2 regions of the Anaerobacillus sp. 63XJN7_4_ISO-PGPR-S23-413 genome follow, and region 1 is predicted to be linked to the other one. Evidence: riboswitches for the same ligand, from Rfam matches in the RefSeq annotation. Region 1 holds a riboswitch; the other holds the start of a gene.
The links. A riboswitch is a leader RNA that binds a small molecule or an ion and turns the genes downstream of it on or off. The one in region 1 is predicted to bind S-adenosylmethionine.
Positions count from the first base shown of each region.

Region 2: linked by a shared signal. The riboswitch ahead of metX (homoserine O-acetyltransferase MetX) and the one ahead of AC0VYO_RS11735 (homocysteine S-methyltransferase family protein) in region 1 are both predicted to bind S-adenosylmethionine.

Region 1 covers NZ_CM149688.1:2,202,824-2,210,311, forward strand. The annotation lists gene AC0VYO_RS11725 (bifunctional 2',3'-cyclic-nucleotide 2'-phosphodiesterase/3'-nucleotidase) at 1-1,333, shown strand, start outside; gene AC0VYO_RS11730 (DUF3895 domain-containing protein) at 1,455-2,444, shown strand; SAM riboswitch class I at 2,537-2,646, shown strand; gene AC0VYO_RS11735 (homocysteine S-methyltransferase family protein) at 2,726-3,775, shown strand; gene murB (UDP-N-acetylmuramate dehydrogenase) at 4,216-5,139, shown strand; gene AC0VYO_RS11745 (YdhK family protein) at 5,298-5,873, shown strand; gene AC0VYO_RS11750 (F510_1955 family glycosylhydrolase) at 5,998-6,972, shown strand; gene AC0VYO_RS11755 (four-helix bundle copper-binding protein) at 7,137-7,466, shown strand.
Region 2 covers NZ_CM149688.1:3,358,965-3,366,452, reverse strand. The annotation lists gene sigI (RNA polymerase sigma-I factor) at 35-799, shown strand; gene AC0VYO_RS17610 (anti-sigma factor domain-containing protein) at 821-2,077, shown strand; gene AC0VYO_RS17605 (hypothetical protein) at 2,417-2,722, shown strand; gene ltrA (group II intron reverse transcriptase/maturase) at 2,689-3,924, shown strand; gene AC0VYO_RS17595 (TlpA disulfide reductase family protein) at 4,014-4,439, opposite strand; SAM riboswitch class I at 4,653-4,763, shown strand; gene metX (homoserine O-acetyltransferase MetX) at 4,914-6,002, shown strand; gene AC0VYO_RS17585 (O-acetylhomoserine aminocarboxypropyltransferase/cysteine synthase family protein) at 6,004-7,302, shown strand.

The DNA.
Region 1 (7,488 bases):
GAAGGCAAAAGGGGCCGATATTATTGTCGCCATACCTCATTCTGGCTTTGAGAAGGCAGCACCACAGGGAAATGACGAGAATGCCGTTTACTACTTAAGCGAAGTGGAAGGCATCGATGCCATTTTATTTGGACATGCCCACAAAGTATTCCCTGGAGATAACACCTTTCAAGGAGTTGATGGAGTGGATAATACAAAAGGAACCATTAATGGAGTCGCTTCCGTCGAGCCAGGTTACTGGGGAGATCACCTAGGGGTAATCGACCTATCTTTAACGGAAGATAACGGGGAATGGTCAGTGAAGGATTCCAAATCTGAAGCTCGTCCAATCTATGATAAAGTAACGAAAACACCACTTGTTGAAGCAGACATTGATATCGTCAATGCAGTGAAAGAGGATCATGAAGCGACAATTGATTATGTGCGAACAGCTGTCGGTGAAACAACAGCTCCCATTAACAGTTACTTTGCGCTCGTTAATGATGATCCGTCCATCCAGATTGTAACCAATGCACAAAAATGGTATGTAGAAAACAATATTCAAGGTACCGAATATGAAGGTATTCCAGTCCTATCCGCTGGGGCTCCATTTAAAGCGGGTGGTCGAGGAGGTTCGTCCTACTATACAGATATTCCTGCTGGGGACATCGCGATTAAAAACACAGCTGATCTTTACGTTTATCCCAATACACTGAAAGCGGTTCTGTTAAATGGTGACGAACTGAAGGATTGGCTTGAAATGTCAGCAGGCCAATTTAATGTAATCAACAAAAAAGATAAACAGGAACAGCCTTTAATTAATCCTGATTTTCCTTCTTATAACTACGATGTTATTGATGGCGTTACCTATCAAATCGATGTTACAGAATCTGCGAAATATGATATGAGTGGGAGTGTAGTAAATGCTGATGCTAATCGAATTAAATCGCTAAAATACAACGGAGAAAAGGTAACGAAAGACATGTCCTTTATCGTTGCTACAAATAATTACAGAGCGACAGGCGGAGGGCACTTTCCGCACTTAGATGGTTCTAATATTGTTATTGATTCCCCTGATGAAAATAGACAAATTTTAATTGACTATATTCTTGAAAACAAAACAATTAATCCAACAGCTGATCAGAACTGGTCATTTCACACAGTTAATAAGAAGAAACTGAACGTCACTTTTGAATCCTCGTTACAAGCCAAAACCTATGCGGAAAGCATTAAAACGATTCATTTTGTTGATGAAACAGAAAATGGTTTCGCTAAATATACACTCGACTTAACGAAACAGAAAAAAGAAAAGCATCATCATAATCATAAGAGCGAGCACGGCCGCCATCGTTAAGAACGAATTCACGCCAATTCATCAGAATTGGCGTTTCTTATTTTAAGAATTTATCCGATGCAAACAATATTGGAATATTTACTGATATAATGGCATTACTATCGTACAGAAAGGGATTTATATGACACAAAGCCTGACAAGCACCCAAAGAGATGAGCTTTTTTCAGATCTGACAATTGAGCAACAAACGTATGTAATGAATTTTCTTAAACGCGGTAAAAAAACGGCTTTTGCGAATGTAATTGCTAGAAGTAAAGGGCGGATGATTCCAAGTGGGGCAACGGATGAAGAAATCAGGATGCTGCTTGATGATTGGATACTAGAAGATTACATCGATGCGGGCTTCGTTTCAGATGATTTAAAATGTGAGTGCGGTCGCTCTTTACGGTATCAGTATGTTGTTCGACATGCAAAAACAGGAGAAACACGGCGTTTCGGGATAAATCATTTCGAAGAGCATACCGGATTACCCGCTTCCATTGTGAGAGAAGTTGTGAAGGGATTTATGGAAATAGATTATGAGTTGGATGAGCTACTGTTGAAAAGACAGAACGGCTATCCTACATACGACATTCCTGAAGGATTGAACCTTCCACTAGACATTGAACAGCCACTTTCATTAAATCTTCCATTACTAGATCTACAAGAAAAAAGGCTAAACAGTTTAATCAGATCTTATCGTGAAGAAAAAGAAGCTCTTCAAAGAGGAAGCAACACTGTAGAACAAGTAGTCAACCCGAAAAGCAACCAGGAAGAACCGAAACCAGAAGAGGAATTACAAGGCGCTTTTGATTTGTTCGCGGAAGATGTTCAAGAACCTTTACAAGAAAAGACAAGCGAGAAACCTAAGGAAACCTATTTTGTAGGGGACCTTTCATTTACAACACAGGAAGAGGTAGACTCTTATATTCAGCAAGGTATGGAAAGTGCTCTGATGATTTGTGAGCTTTTGATTAAGGAAGGAAAGGTACAAGACAAGAGATACTCCACAAAGAAACCAAAAATTTATTATGCTGTTTGTACCTACCTCGATTCATTTGTTGCATCTGGATCAATGTCAGTCGAGCCGATAGGGCGTGAAGATCGCATCTATCGATTGAAAAGCAAGTGATTATCCTAACATTTCGTAATTATCAGATAAGTGATTGACATTTCCAGTTAACCGGTCTATAATTTCACACATGTTCAAAAATTAAATCAACACTCTTATCAAGAGCGGCGGAGGGAATAGGCCCTATGATGCCCGGCAACCTTTCAACTACAGTTGAAGCTGGTGCCAAATCCTACAGGTGATATCACCTGGAAGATAAGAGGAGGATTATGTTAGCAAACCCTCTTCTTATTGTTTAAGAAGAGGGTTTTTTATTTTATCCAGAAAAGGAGCTGTTACACATGAAAAGAACACTTGAAGAACGATTGCAAGATGGTCCAGTTATTTGCGGGGAAGGTTATCTATTTGAACTAGAGCGTCGTGGTTATTTACAAGCAGGATCATTCGTACCCGAAGTTGCCCTAGACAACCCTGAAGCGCTAAAACAAACGTATCGTGATTATATGCTTGCAGGTTCAGATGTCGTACTTGCTTTTACGTATAATGGTCATCGAGAGAAAATGAGGATTATTGGAAAAGAAGATTTGTTAGAACCGCTCAATAGACAAGCCATCCGCCTGGCTAAAGAAGTCGCGAAGGAACACCCTGAAGAAGAAGCGCTAGTTGCTGGAAACATTTCAAATACAAACTTATTTGATCCTGAAGATGAGGAAAGTAAGGAACAAATTCGGTCAATTTTTGCTGAAATGGTGAAATGGAGCAAAGAAGAAGGCGTAGATTTCATCAACGGCGAAACCTTCTACTTCTATGAAGAAGCAAAAATAGCGCTAGAAGAGATTCAAAAGCAGGATCTTCAAGCTGTAATTACACTCGGACTTATGAGTGAGAACATTTTAAGGGACGGCTATACCGTTGAGGAAGCTTGCCGTTTATTAGAAGAGCAAGGTGCACTAGTTGTTGGCATGAATTGTTTTAGAGGACCTGCCACAATGCAGCCTTACATTGAAAAAATTAGACAGTCTGTTAACGGCTATGTTGGTGCTCTTCCAATCCCTTATCGTACAACAGAAGAACACCCAACATTCTTTAACTTACCAGACGGTGGCTGTGCGTGTACATTGCCAACAGAGACGACCTTTCCAACCTCTTTAGACCCGCTTTATTGCAATCGCTATGAACTAGCGGAATGGGCTAAGAAAGCAAAGCAGGTTGGCGTCAATTACTTCGGACTCTGTTGCGGGGCTTCTCCAAGTATGCTGCGAGAGGTGGCTGAAACAGTTGGCAGAACAACTGTAAACTCGGTATATTCTCCAAATATGGAAAAGCACTTTTTATTTGGAACTGATGAGACATTGAAAGATAACAATACGGCTTATCGAACAAAAGCTTAATTCATAACAACAACCGGAGAACTTAATTTCTCCGGTTGTTGTTTTTTTACCAAAAACCCTATCTGTACACCTGTACTACAGTATTAAAATACATTTTTACATAGGATATTATATCTACTACATTTTTTCTATAAGCTGATTATTTTTGATAACGTTGGCGATGATTAGTAACAGTATCTGTAGAAGAGTAACGAATACAATGATTTATGCATTTGATAGGATAACAGCATTTTTCCAATCACGAAGTCTGAGATTGATTTTTCCGCTATATAAGTTGCTTTCCAAGTAACATTCTTTTCGAATTAAAGGCTTCTTTTATGAAAAACATCATATTTATCAAGTAGTTGTGTTATTATTTTAAATGTGTTTGAATATGTCCATGAAACATTATTGAACTCAAACCACAATGAAAACGAACTGTTTTATAAGCGAGGTAGCCTATGAATAATCAAAATGTATTAAATGAACTCCGCTCCATTTTACCCAGTGCGGAACTGAAGATAAATGAGCCATTAAATGCACATACGTATACAAGAATGGGTGGATGTGCGGATGTCCTTGTGTTTCCTAACACGCTAGAGGACGCACGAGCAGCAGTTGAGTACGCCTATCAATCTAACTATCCATTAACCATTTTAGGAAAAGGCTCTAATGTTATTATTCAAGATGGAGGCATTAGAGGAATTGTCCTGAATCTTTCGTCACTAAAAGCCATTCAAAAAGAAGAAGAAAAAGTTATTGCTCAAGCTGGTGCACGTATTATTGATGCTTCTGAATTTGCTCGTGACAGCAAACTAAGTGGGCTCGAATTCGCATGCGGAATCCCAGGATCTGTCGGCGGAGCTGTTTATATGAACGCAGGAGCATACGGTGGAGAAATCGCGGATTGTCTCGAAAGCGTTCTTGCTGTAACAAAGGAAGGAAAGCTCGTTAAATTGACAGCTGATGAACTTGATTTATCTTACCGTCATAGTAATGTAGAAGAAAATGGTCTTCTTGTCCTTGAAGCTACTTTCAAGCTTAAAGTTGGAGAGTATGAGGATATTAAAGCAATCATGGATGACTTAACGGAAAAACGTGAAACAAAGCAACCGCTAGAATACCCTTCATGTGGCAGTGTGTTTAAACGTCCTCCTGGCCTTTTTGCTGGTAAGCTCATTCAGGACTCACAGCTTCAGGGTACACGAATCGGTGGAGCTGAAGTCTCCAAAAAGCATGCTGGCTTTATTGTAAATATCGATAATGCGACAGCGACTGACTATCTGGACGTGATTCATCATGTGCAGCAAACAGTAAAAGAAAAGTTTGATGTCGATCTTGAACGTGAAGTTCGCGTCATAGGGGAACCACCTGAAAAACCATAATTCACATGACAGCCGCTCTTACAGAAAGAGCGGCCTTTTAGTGTTCTTTCACCGATATTCGATAAATCTGTGAACAAATGAAATCTGCACAATAAGTGCATACTTTACGGATAAAGTAGATATTGGCATACAATTCCAAAGACTAGAGGAGGACTATCATGAAAAGTAAAACTCAATTGATTGGTGTAATAACATTATCAATGGCGCTCATTCTTGCTGCTTGTGCAAACAACAATGAACAAGTAAATGAAAACTCTAATAACACAGAGGCAAACTCTGAAAGTAATATGGAAGGGATGAATCATTCAGGCTCTGCTGAGGTACCTGAAGAGCTACAAAAGTCTGAAGATCCGACTTATCCAGAAGGTAGCACGGCGATCATTGAAGCGAACCATATGAAAGGAATGGAAGGTGCAGAAGCAACTATTGTGGGGGCATATGATACGACAGCTTATGTTGTAACTTACACCCCTGAAGATGGCGGAGAACCCGTAGAAAATCATAAATGGGTCATTCATGAAGAACTGGAAGATCCAGATGAAGCTCCACTTCCATCAGGAACTGAAGTAACATTAATGGCTTCTCATATGGAAGGAATGGAAGGTGCGATTGCAACGGTCGAATCCGCTACAGAAACTACCGTATATATGATCGACTACACACCAACAACTGGTGGCGAAAAAGTAACGAATCATAAATGGGTAACGGAAGACGAATTAACCCTAACTGAATAATTGACCCTTCATAACCCGAACTGGTTAGGTTCGGGTTATTTTAAAGAGGTTCACTAATATCTGCCGTTCTTCCACTAGATTTTCTAACGCTATCGTCACATACAAGTAGAAAGGATGAAAAGTTTTGAAGAAAATATCGCTCTATACAATAGGTTTAATTCTCACTGTAATAATATCTGCTTGTCAAAATGATCAATCGTCACTAAATGAAAATCAATCAAATGATACAGGACAAAAACAAGCAAATCTCGCATCCATCAGTAACTCTGCCATTTATAAAGAAGCTGATAGAAACCAAATCGATCATGTCCACGGGATCGGTTATCCCGGTAACCGTAATGAACTGCTAGTGGCTACTCACGACGGTCCTCTAATTTATCATAATCAAATCTGGTACGAAGCCACAACAAACAAAAATGATTATATGGGATTCCAAGCTGTAGCTGATGGATTTTATAGTAGTGGACACCCTGGAGAAGGATCTGCGTTACCAAATCCACTTGGATTAATCAAAAGTACAGACCGAGGCAAGACATTAGAAAAGCTAGGTTTTCAAGGCGAATCTGATTTTCATTATTTAGCTGTGGGATATGAAACGAACGCCATGTATGCAGTAAATCAACAAAGAAATAGCGAAATGGAAATAGGCGTCTATTATAGTGAGGATGCTAAAAAGTGGGTGGATGTGGCGTTAAAAGGAACTCCCGATCAAATAAGTGGGTTATTCACTCATCCAAGTAACTCGAACCTTGTTGCTATAACCTCTCCTTCCGGGTTATATCTCTCTCGTAATCAAGGTGAGTCGTTTACTCGAATCACGAAAGAAGTAGCTGTTAGCACAATGGTTTTTCTAGAGGATCGCTTTATTTATGCAGTGCAGGAACCTAGGAATCAGCTCATTGTTCAATCATTGCAAGACGGTGAAGAGGAAGAAGTGACTATGCCTAATCAAACTTTAGACACCATTGATTATGTTACAGTTAATCCACAAAATAAGGATGAGATTGTCTTTCATTCAATAAGTGGTAGTCTTTATCAAACAACTGACAATGGGAAATCTTGGACTATTTTAATCAATGAAGGGAAAATCAAGAAATAAGTTGATTTCAGAGAAGAATCCGTATTCTATTCCCTTCTTTTATCAAGAATTTGTGCAGAAATAATGAAATTTCCTATCCTGCAACTTTATTTGCTAATGACGTTTAATCTGGATCAAATAGGAAAATATGACAGTGTACTTAACTTTTAAGGAGGAATGAACGAATGTCACATGAAAATTATGGATCGGTTATTCAAACACTTCATGAATGTATGACAGCCTGTAATCACTGCTACGATTCTTGTTTAAAAGAAGACGATGTCAATATGATGGCGGAATGTATTCGCATGGACAGAGAATGCTCTGATATTTGCGGTTACCTCGAACAAGCTCTCGTGAGAGGAACACCATTTGTTGCTGAACTCGCCACAGCATGTGCGACCATTTGTGAAGCTTGTGGTAATGAATGTAAGAAGCATGATCACAAACATTGTCAAGATTGCGCTGAAGCTTGTTTCAAATGTGCAGAAGAATGCAAGAAATTAGCATCATAATCAAGATAGTGAGGAAGTCTGT
Region 2 (7,488 bases), 1.2 Mb from region 1:
TTAGAAATTGACTGCAAGATGAGAGGTGTATAACATGACAACCATTTCAATCAGCACAATGGGAAATTTCGCAAATCATAAAGAAAATAAAAAAGATAATATTACATTAGAAGATAAAATTGATAGTATACAAAACGGAAACCAGTTATTAAGAAACCAGCTATTAGAAGATTACCAACCGTTTATTAAGAAAATCACGTCCAAAGTTTGTAATCGTTATATCAATCATTCGATGGATGAGTTCAGTATCGGACTTTCAGCTTTTAACGAAGCGATGGATCAGTTTCGAAAAGGACAAGGAAGTAGATTTTTAACCTTTGCTGATATGGTGATTAGAAGAAGAGTCATCGACCATATCCGTAAAGAAGCAAGACAAAATAAGTATATTTATCTTGAGCCTGAGGAACTTGATGAGGAAGGCCGACTAGAAGATAGTTTTGCAGAACAGAAAGCTGCACTTGATGTATACGAAATGGACAGACAGCGTGAAGTAAGAATGTATGAAATTGAGGAATACGAACAATTGTTGAAGAAATTTAGCATTACGTTTAAAGTTCTGAGCAAAAACTGTCCTAAACATATTGATGCAAGAGAAAATGCAAAGATGATTGCGCAATTGATTGCTCAAGATGACATTCTTTCAAGTTATTTGCTAGAAAAAAAGCAGCTCCCTATAAAAGATTTGCTAGCGCTCGTTACATGCAGTCGAAAAACGATTGAACGTAATCGAAAGTATATAATAGCAGTGGCGTTAATTCATCTGGGTGGATTTAATGCGCTGAAATCATATATACAGTAGTTGAATTAAGGGGGCCAGGGGATGAAAAATGGGGTCATAATGGACATTCGTGGACGTAAAGCGGTTGTATTAACACCCGATGGGGAGTTTACTACGATCAATTTGAAGCGAAATCATACGTTAACAATCGGCTCTGAAATTAAACTTACACCAAAACCATTAAACAAGAAAAAAGGTTATTTTACCCCCTCTATGCCCACCCTGGCCGGTATGGCAGCAATTTTGTTATTAGTTGTAATCGTGACAGGTGTGATTCCTGTTAGACAAAATGACGCAGTTGCGGCCTATGTAAGCTTTGATATCAATCCAAGTATTGAGGTTGGAGTCAACTCCGACCTTGAAGTTGTTCAATATCAAGCGTGGAATTCGGACGGTGAAGGGTTAAACTTAGATCAAGAGGTAACGAACATGCCTCTAAGCGAATTTGGAGGGCTCCTAGTCTCGAAACTCGACAAAGAGGGGTATCTAACAGAAGATAGAAAACTGCTTATTGTCGCCTCAAATGTGGAGAAGAAAGAGCGTTATCAGGCGATTAAGGATCAGCTTGAGAATACGATTCAAGGAATAGAACAGAATGAAGCATTAGTCAATCAAGCAGTTGCTATTACAACCATACTTGATACTGACTATAGTACTCGAGCAAAAGCTATAGAAAATGGGATAACACCAGGAAAATATATGACTTATCTTGCTGCTGTTGATCGGGGAGCTACGTTATCAATAGAGGATGTACGGAATTTGTCTGTCAAAAACATGGATGAATTAGAGACCGAAAGCATGACCGCAGTGGAATCAAAGTCGAAAGATCGTTCTTTGGAGCTAGAAGATTCTGTCGTCCAGTTGAACGATAAGACGGTACCTAATCAGAATCGAGAAGATAGTGATTTAGTTCTTCAGGAGCCTGAGCAAAGCTCTTCTGATAAGGTTGAAAAGGTGGAGAAAGAACAAAAGGACACGCCTTCAGAACAAGAAACCAGCCCGTCAGATCAAACTGAAGACTCTAAAGATAACAACAAAGTGCAAAAAGATAAAATAGAGAAAAACGAAGACAAATCTAATTCTATAATAGCTAAAGAACAAGACAAAGAAAAAAAGAAAGCTGAAAAAGCAAACGAGAAAATAGAGAAATCTCAGGAAAAATCGGATAAAAAAATAGAAAAAGCTCAAGAAAAAGAGGATAAAAAGGACAAAAAGAAAGACGAAAAGCAGGATAAAGACAAGAAAGACAAGAAAGACAAGAAAGACAAGAAAGACAAGAAAGATAAAAAAGACAAATAACGCAACATGCTATTATTTATTTTATTTTCATTATTTTAAGCCAGAGGGATCCCTCTGGCTTTTTTTAGTGTGCCCGGCATGTGCACACGCTTTAGGGTTCAAGTCCCGAACGGTGAAGGTTGTAGTAACCGTTAGCCAAAGGCAAGGGTGTCCAGGGCGACTTGGAATCTGAAGGAAGCTGGAGGCAAATCTCCGACCTGAGGAACACGAACCTTATAGAAGGCTATCATTCTTGGACGAAATGGCTAAACACATTAAAATCCATACAACCAAAGGGAATGGTAGTAAATAAGGCGGGTATATGGAGAGGAAGTTTGTGCACTTACCCGGGGAGATCTGATGACGAGCCGCACACTTGCGGTAACTGACTTTCAAGAAGCCACTGAGTCATCAGAAGTCAGCCGAGGTCGTAGTACCACCCCAAACTCGAGTTGGGACGGGAAGGACCGAATCATGAAAAGAGAACAGGTTTCTCCGATGTACGCATCATTCGATGACACAGAACATATCAGCTCAACTTATGAGGGAAGAGTGAAGTCTCGGAGGGCATACGGAGCGTGGAGAATCGATGTCACACAAGGAACGAAACCTGTCACGTGGAGGAAGAAAGCATGTTGGAAAAGATACTTCATCGAAACAATTTAAATGGAGCCTATCGACGAGTGGTGCGAAACAAAGGAAGTCACGGGGTCGATCACATTCCCACGTCCGAACTGAAATCCCAGATCTCGGAGTCCTGGAACGACATCGAACCCCAACTCCTGGATGGAACCTATCAACCGTCACCCGTCCGTCGTGTCGAAATCCCGAAACCAAACGGAGGCAAACGGAAGCTAGGAATTCCAACCGCCATGGATCGCTTGATCCAACAAGCTATCAACCTTTATCTTCAACGGATCTACGATCCGTCGTTTTCCAACTCAAGCTTTGGATTCCGACCAGGAAAACGAGCGCACGACGCGGTTCGAAAAGCGCAAGAATATATCAATGACGGATTTCGGTGGGTGGTGGATATCGATTTGGAGAAATTCTTTGATCGCGTTCACCACGACCGACTCATGCGTACATTAAGTTATCGTGTCAAGGACAGTCGTGTCCTTCGAATCATTCGGAGATACCTACAAGCTGGAGTTATGGAGAACGGCTTAACACAGACGAACCAAACAGGAACACCACAAGGTAGTCCTTTAAGTCCCCTTCTCTCAAATATCGTGTTAGATGAATTGGATAAAGAGCTAGAGTCGAGAGGCATTCGGTTCGTCCGATACGCTGACGATTGTCAGATTTACGTAGGCTCAAAAAGGGCAGCCGAGCGCACTCTTAGAAATATCAGCCAGTTCATCGAGAAGACATTAAAACTGAAGGTTAATAAAGAAAAGAGTGCGATTGACCGACCGTGGAAACGAACGTTTCTAGGTTTTAGTTTCACCCCACACCGAAGAGCGAAGATCAGGGTCGCAAAGCAGGCGATTCACCGTGCGAAACAGGAATTCCGACGCCTAACGTCACGAAAGTGGAGTATAGCAATAGAAGAACGAATCAGGAAGCTCAACCGATTCATCGTGGGGTGGCGTAACTATTTTCAGCTCGCTGAGACACCTTCAATCTTCAGAGAATTAATGGCATGGTTGAGAAGAAGATTACGGATGATTCGATGGAAAGAATGGAAAACCCCAAAGACAAGGAGAAAACATCTTCTTTCTTTAGGTGTAAGAAAAGCGAAAGCTTTTGAATGGGCAAACACAAGAAAAGGCTACTGGCGAGTTGCCAGTAGCCCAATCCTCCATCGACCCCTAAATGACGACTATTGGCGCAAGTTAGGATTGAAGTCGTTAGAAGAACGTTAGATTTTCATGAAACCGCCGTATACGGACCCGTACGTACGGTGGTGTGAGAGGTCGGGGGTTAGTCACCCCCTCCTACTCGATTGGTGTGTTTATTTTGATGTCATGATGTCGGGCAATGCCTTTGCGATATCAAGAAATGATGATTTGTCATCGAACACATGTGCGATTTGATGATCTTGATTAAGCAATACAGTTGTTGGGACACCTGTACAACCAAATTTGTCGTAAGTTTCTCGTCCACTGTCTTGTAAAACGAGGAAAGGAAGATTGTTTTTGATCGTGAAATCTTTACCGGCTTCTTCTGACCGTTCACGACCTGTCACGTTAATTGTTAAGAATGCTAATGTATCAGTATCTGCATGCTGGTAGAACTGTTCTTTCATCGGTAAATCTTTCATACAATCGGGGCACCAGGAAGCCCAGAATGTAATCATAACTGGTTTCCCCCTGAAGTCCGTTAAGCTGATGATTTCTCCGCTTTGTACTTCTTCTAACGCAAAGGACGGCGCTTGCACTATCAATCACCTCTTCAAAATTATTCTAAGGCTACTTTATCAAAAATTCGATTCTAATCAAACTTAATACACTGTAGGCTCTGTTTCACGATAATTTGGATTAACTTAGACATTCTTTAAAAAAATGAAAAGAATGATAATTCCGAAAAAGTGTTTGACACTAATGCGCCACCTTGCTAAAATAAACTCAATTAAACAAAAACAAAATATTCTTACTTATCTAGAGAGGCGGAGGGACTGGCCCTATGAAGCCCGGCAACCGTCAAACCAATTGTGGTTTGAAAAGGTGCCAAATCCTGCAGGAGAAATCCTGAAAGATAAGCGGAGCTGATGAATAAATCAAGCCTCTCTGTCTTTCGGAGAGGTTTTTTTATATTGAAGCGACGTTTTCTTATAGCATTGGTTCTAGATTTATGGCTCATTATTATAGCCTTAATGAATAAAGATGGATTGCTCGAAAGGGGTGATAGGGGTTTGGAAAGTGAGACGAGATACGAAGCTCAGAACGTATTGATTGGATCGTTCACACTTGAGTCGGGCGAGACGCTACATGAAGTAGAACTCGCTTATGAACGCGTTGGACCAGAAGACGCTCCCGTTATTCTTGTCTGTCATGCATTAACAGGAAATCAATATACAATTGGTGATTCGGAGCCCGGCTGGTGGAAAGGATTAATAGGAAAGGATGGCTATATCGATACTTCCGAATTTCAAGTTATAACGTTTAACGTTCTTGGAGGATGTAACGGTTCTACAGGACCGCTATCGATTAATCCAGTCACCAGAGAACAGTATAAAGCGGACTTCCCATTTGTTTCAGTGAGAGATATGGTGCACTCACAGAAAAAGGCACTTGAAGTGTTAGGTATCGATCACCTTCATGCTGTGATTGGTGGATCACTTGGAGGAATGCAGGTTCTTGAATGGGGTGCCCTTTACCCAGATGGAATGGAGCATCTGATTCCACTTGCAGTAACTCCAAGCTTAAATACGTATGGAATAGCTTATAACGCGATTTCTAGATTTGCTATTACAAACGATCCTGATTGGAAGGATGGATACTACGATCCTCATCACCAGCCAACATCGGGGCTTGCAACTGCAAGAATGATCGGTATGATTTCTTATCGGACAGATGAAATGTTTCAAAAAAAATTCGGTCGAGCGGCGATCGAAACTTCAGAAGAAAATCATAAAGAAGCACAGTACGAAGTGGAATCTTATTTACACTATCAAGGAAATAAGCTTGTAAGCCGATTTGATGCAAATAGCTATTTGTATTTATTAAGGGCAATGGACACACATGATATTAGTAAAGGGCGAGGTAATCTTATATCCATCATCAAGAACATTAAAGCGAGCATTCTTGCTATTGGATTTAAAGGGGATTTAATCTATCCTCCAGAAGATTTAGAAAAATTGTTTGCTCAAGCTCATTCTTCTCCGTTTTATTTAATCAACACGAAATTTGGTCATGATGGATTTCTCGTTGAGTTTGATAAATGGGGACCGCTTATAAAGGAACAAGTAACATTAACTAAAAATATCGAAGGAGTGAAGTGAAATGGCAGAGAAAAAATATAATTTGGAGACAATTGGAATTCATGGAGGTTTACAAGCTGATCCAGCTACAGGCGCAAGGGCTCTACCGATTTATCAATCGAATGCTTATCGATTTAATAATACTGATCACGCAGCCGATTTATTTGCCTTAAAGGAAGAAGGGTTTATCTATTCGCGCATCGGCAACCCTACAGTCGGTACACTTGAAGAACGTATTGCTCAACTAGAAGGTGGTGTTGGAGCACTAGCTCTTGCAAGTGGTATGGCTGCCATTACAACTGCCATTCTAAATGTAGCCAATAGCGGAGACGAAATTGTATCTGCTTCGACTTTATACGGTGGAACGTATAACCTCTTTTCTGCTACACTTCCGAAATACGGAATAAAGACCAATTTTGTTGATCCTGAAGATCTGGAATCATTTAAATCAGCCATTACTCCAAATACGAAAGCTATTTTTGCAGAAACGATAGGCAACCCGGGTCTACATGTATTAGATATTGAAAAAGTAGCAGATATTGCACATGAAGCTGGAATCCCACTTATTATAGACAATACATTTGCTACTCCGTATCTTTGTAGACCAATTGAGCATGGAGCAGATATCGTCGTTCATTCCGCCACAAAATGGCTTGGCGGAAACGGGTCCACAATGGGAGGGATTATTGTCGATGGTGGTAAATTTGATTGGAATTCACCTAAGTTCCCGGGCTTCACCGAACCCGATCACACGTACCATGGCATAGTATTCGCAGAAGCGCTACCCGAAGCCGCGTATATCGTGAAAGCAAGGGTCCAGCTCCTAAGAGATACAGGTGCTGCGCTTAGTCCATTTAACGCTTTTCAAATTGCCCTAGGTGTAGAAACACTCCATGTTCGTATGAAAGAGCACATTGCAAATACTCGAAAAATCGTTTCTTACTTAAAAGATCATCCGGCAGTTGAGTGGGTGAGCTATCCTGAAGATGAGGATCACGTATCGAATCAATTGGTGCCAAAGTATCTACCTAAAGGCGCTGGAGCTGTCGTCGTATTCGGAATAAAGGGAGGACGCGAAACCGGAGCAGGAATCATTAATTCAGTTGAACTTTGGTCTCATGTAGCGAACGTGGGAGACGCGAAAAGTTTAATTATTCATCCTGCTAGCACGACCCACCAGCAGCTAAGTGCGGAAGAGCTAACAGCTTCCGGTGTGCGAGATGACCTCATTCGTTTATCTGTTGGAATTGAACATATTGATGATTTAATTGCTGACCTGGATCAGGCCATTGCAAAAGCAAAAGTTGAAGCTAACGTATAATTCAGCACTAAAGCTCTCTTCCATTTGAAGAGAGCTTTTTTTAGTTTAGCAGTTTTTTACTTCATTAAGTCTAATGTTGAATGAGAGACTAAGATGGCTAGTCTTCAAAGCTCATCATATATACACATGACAACTGTAAATAAACATACAGAAAGAAAGCTTACCTTTTTGGTGATGCAATGGTCA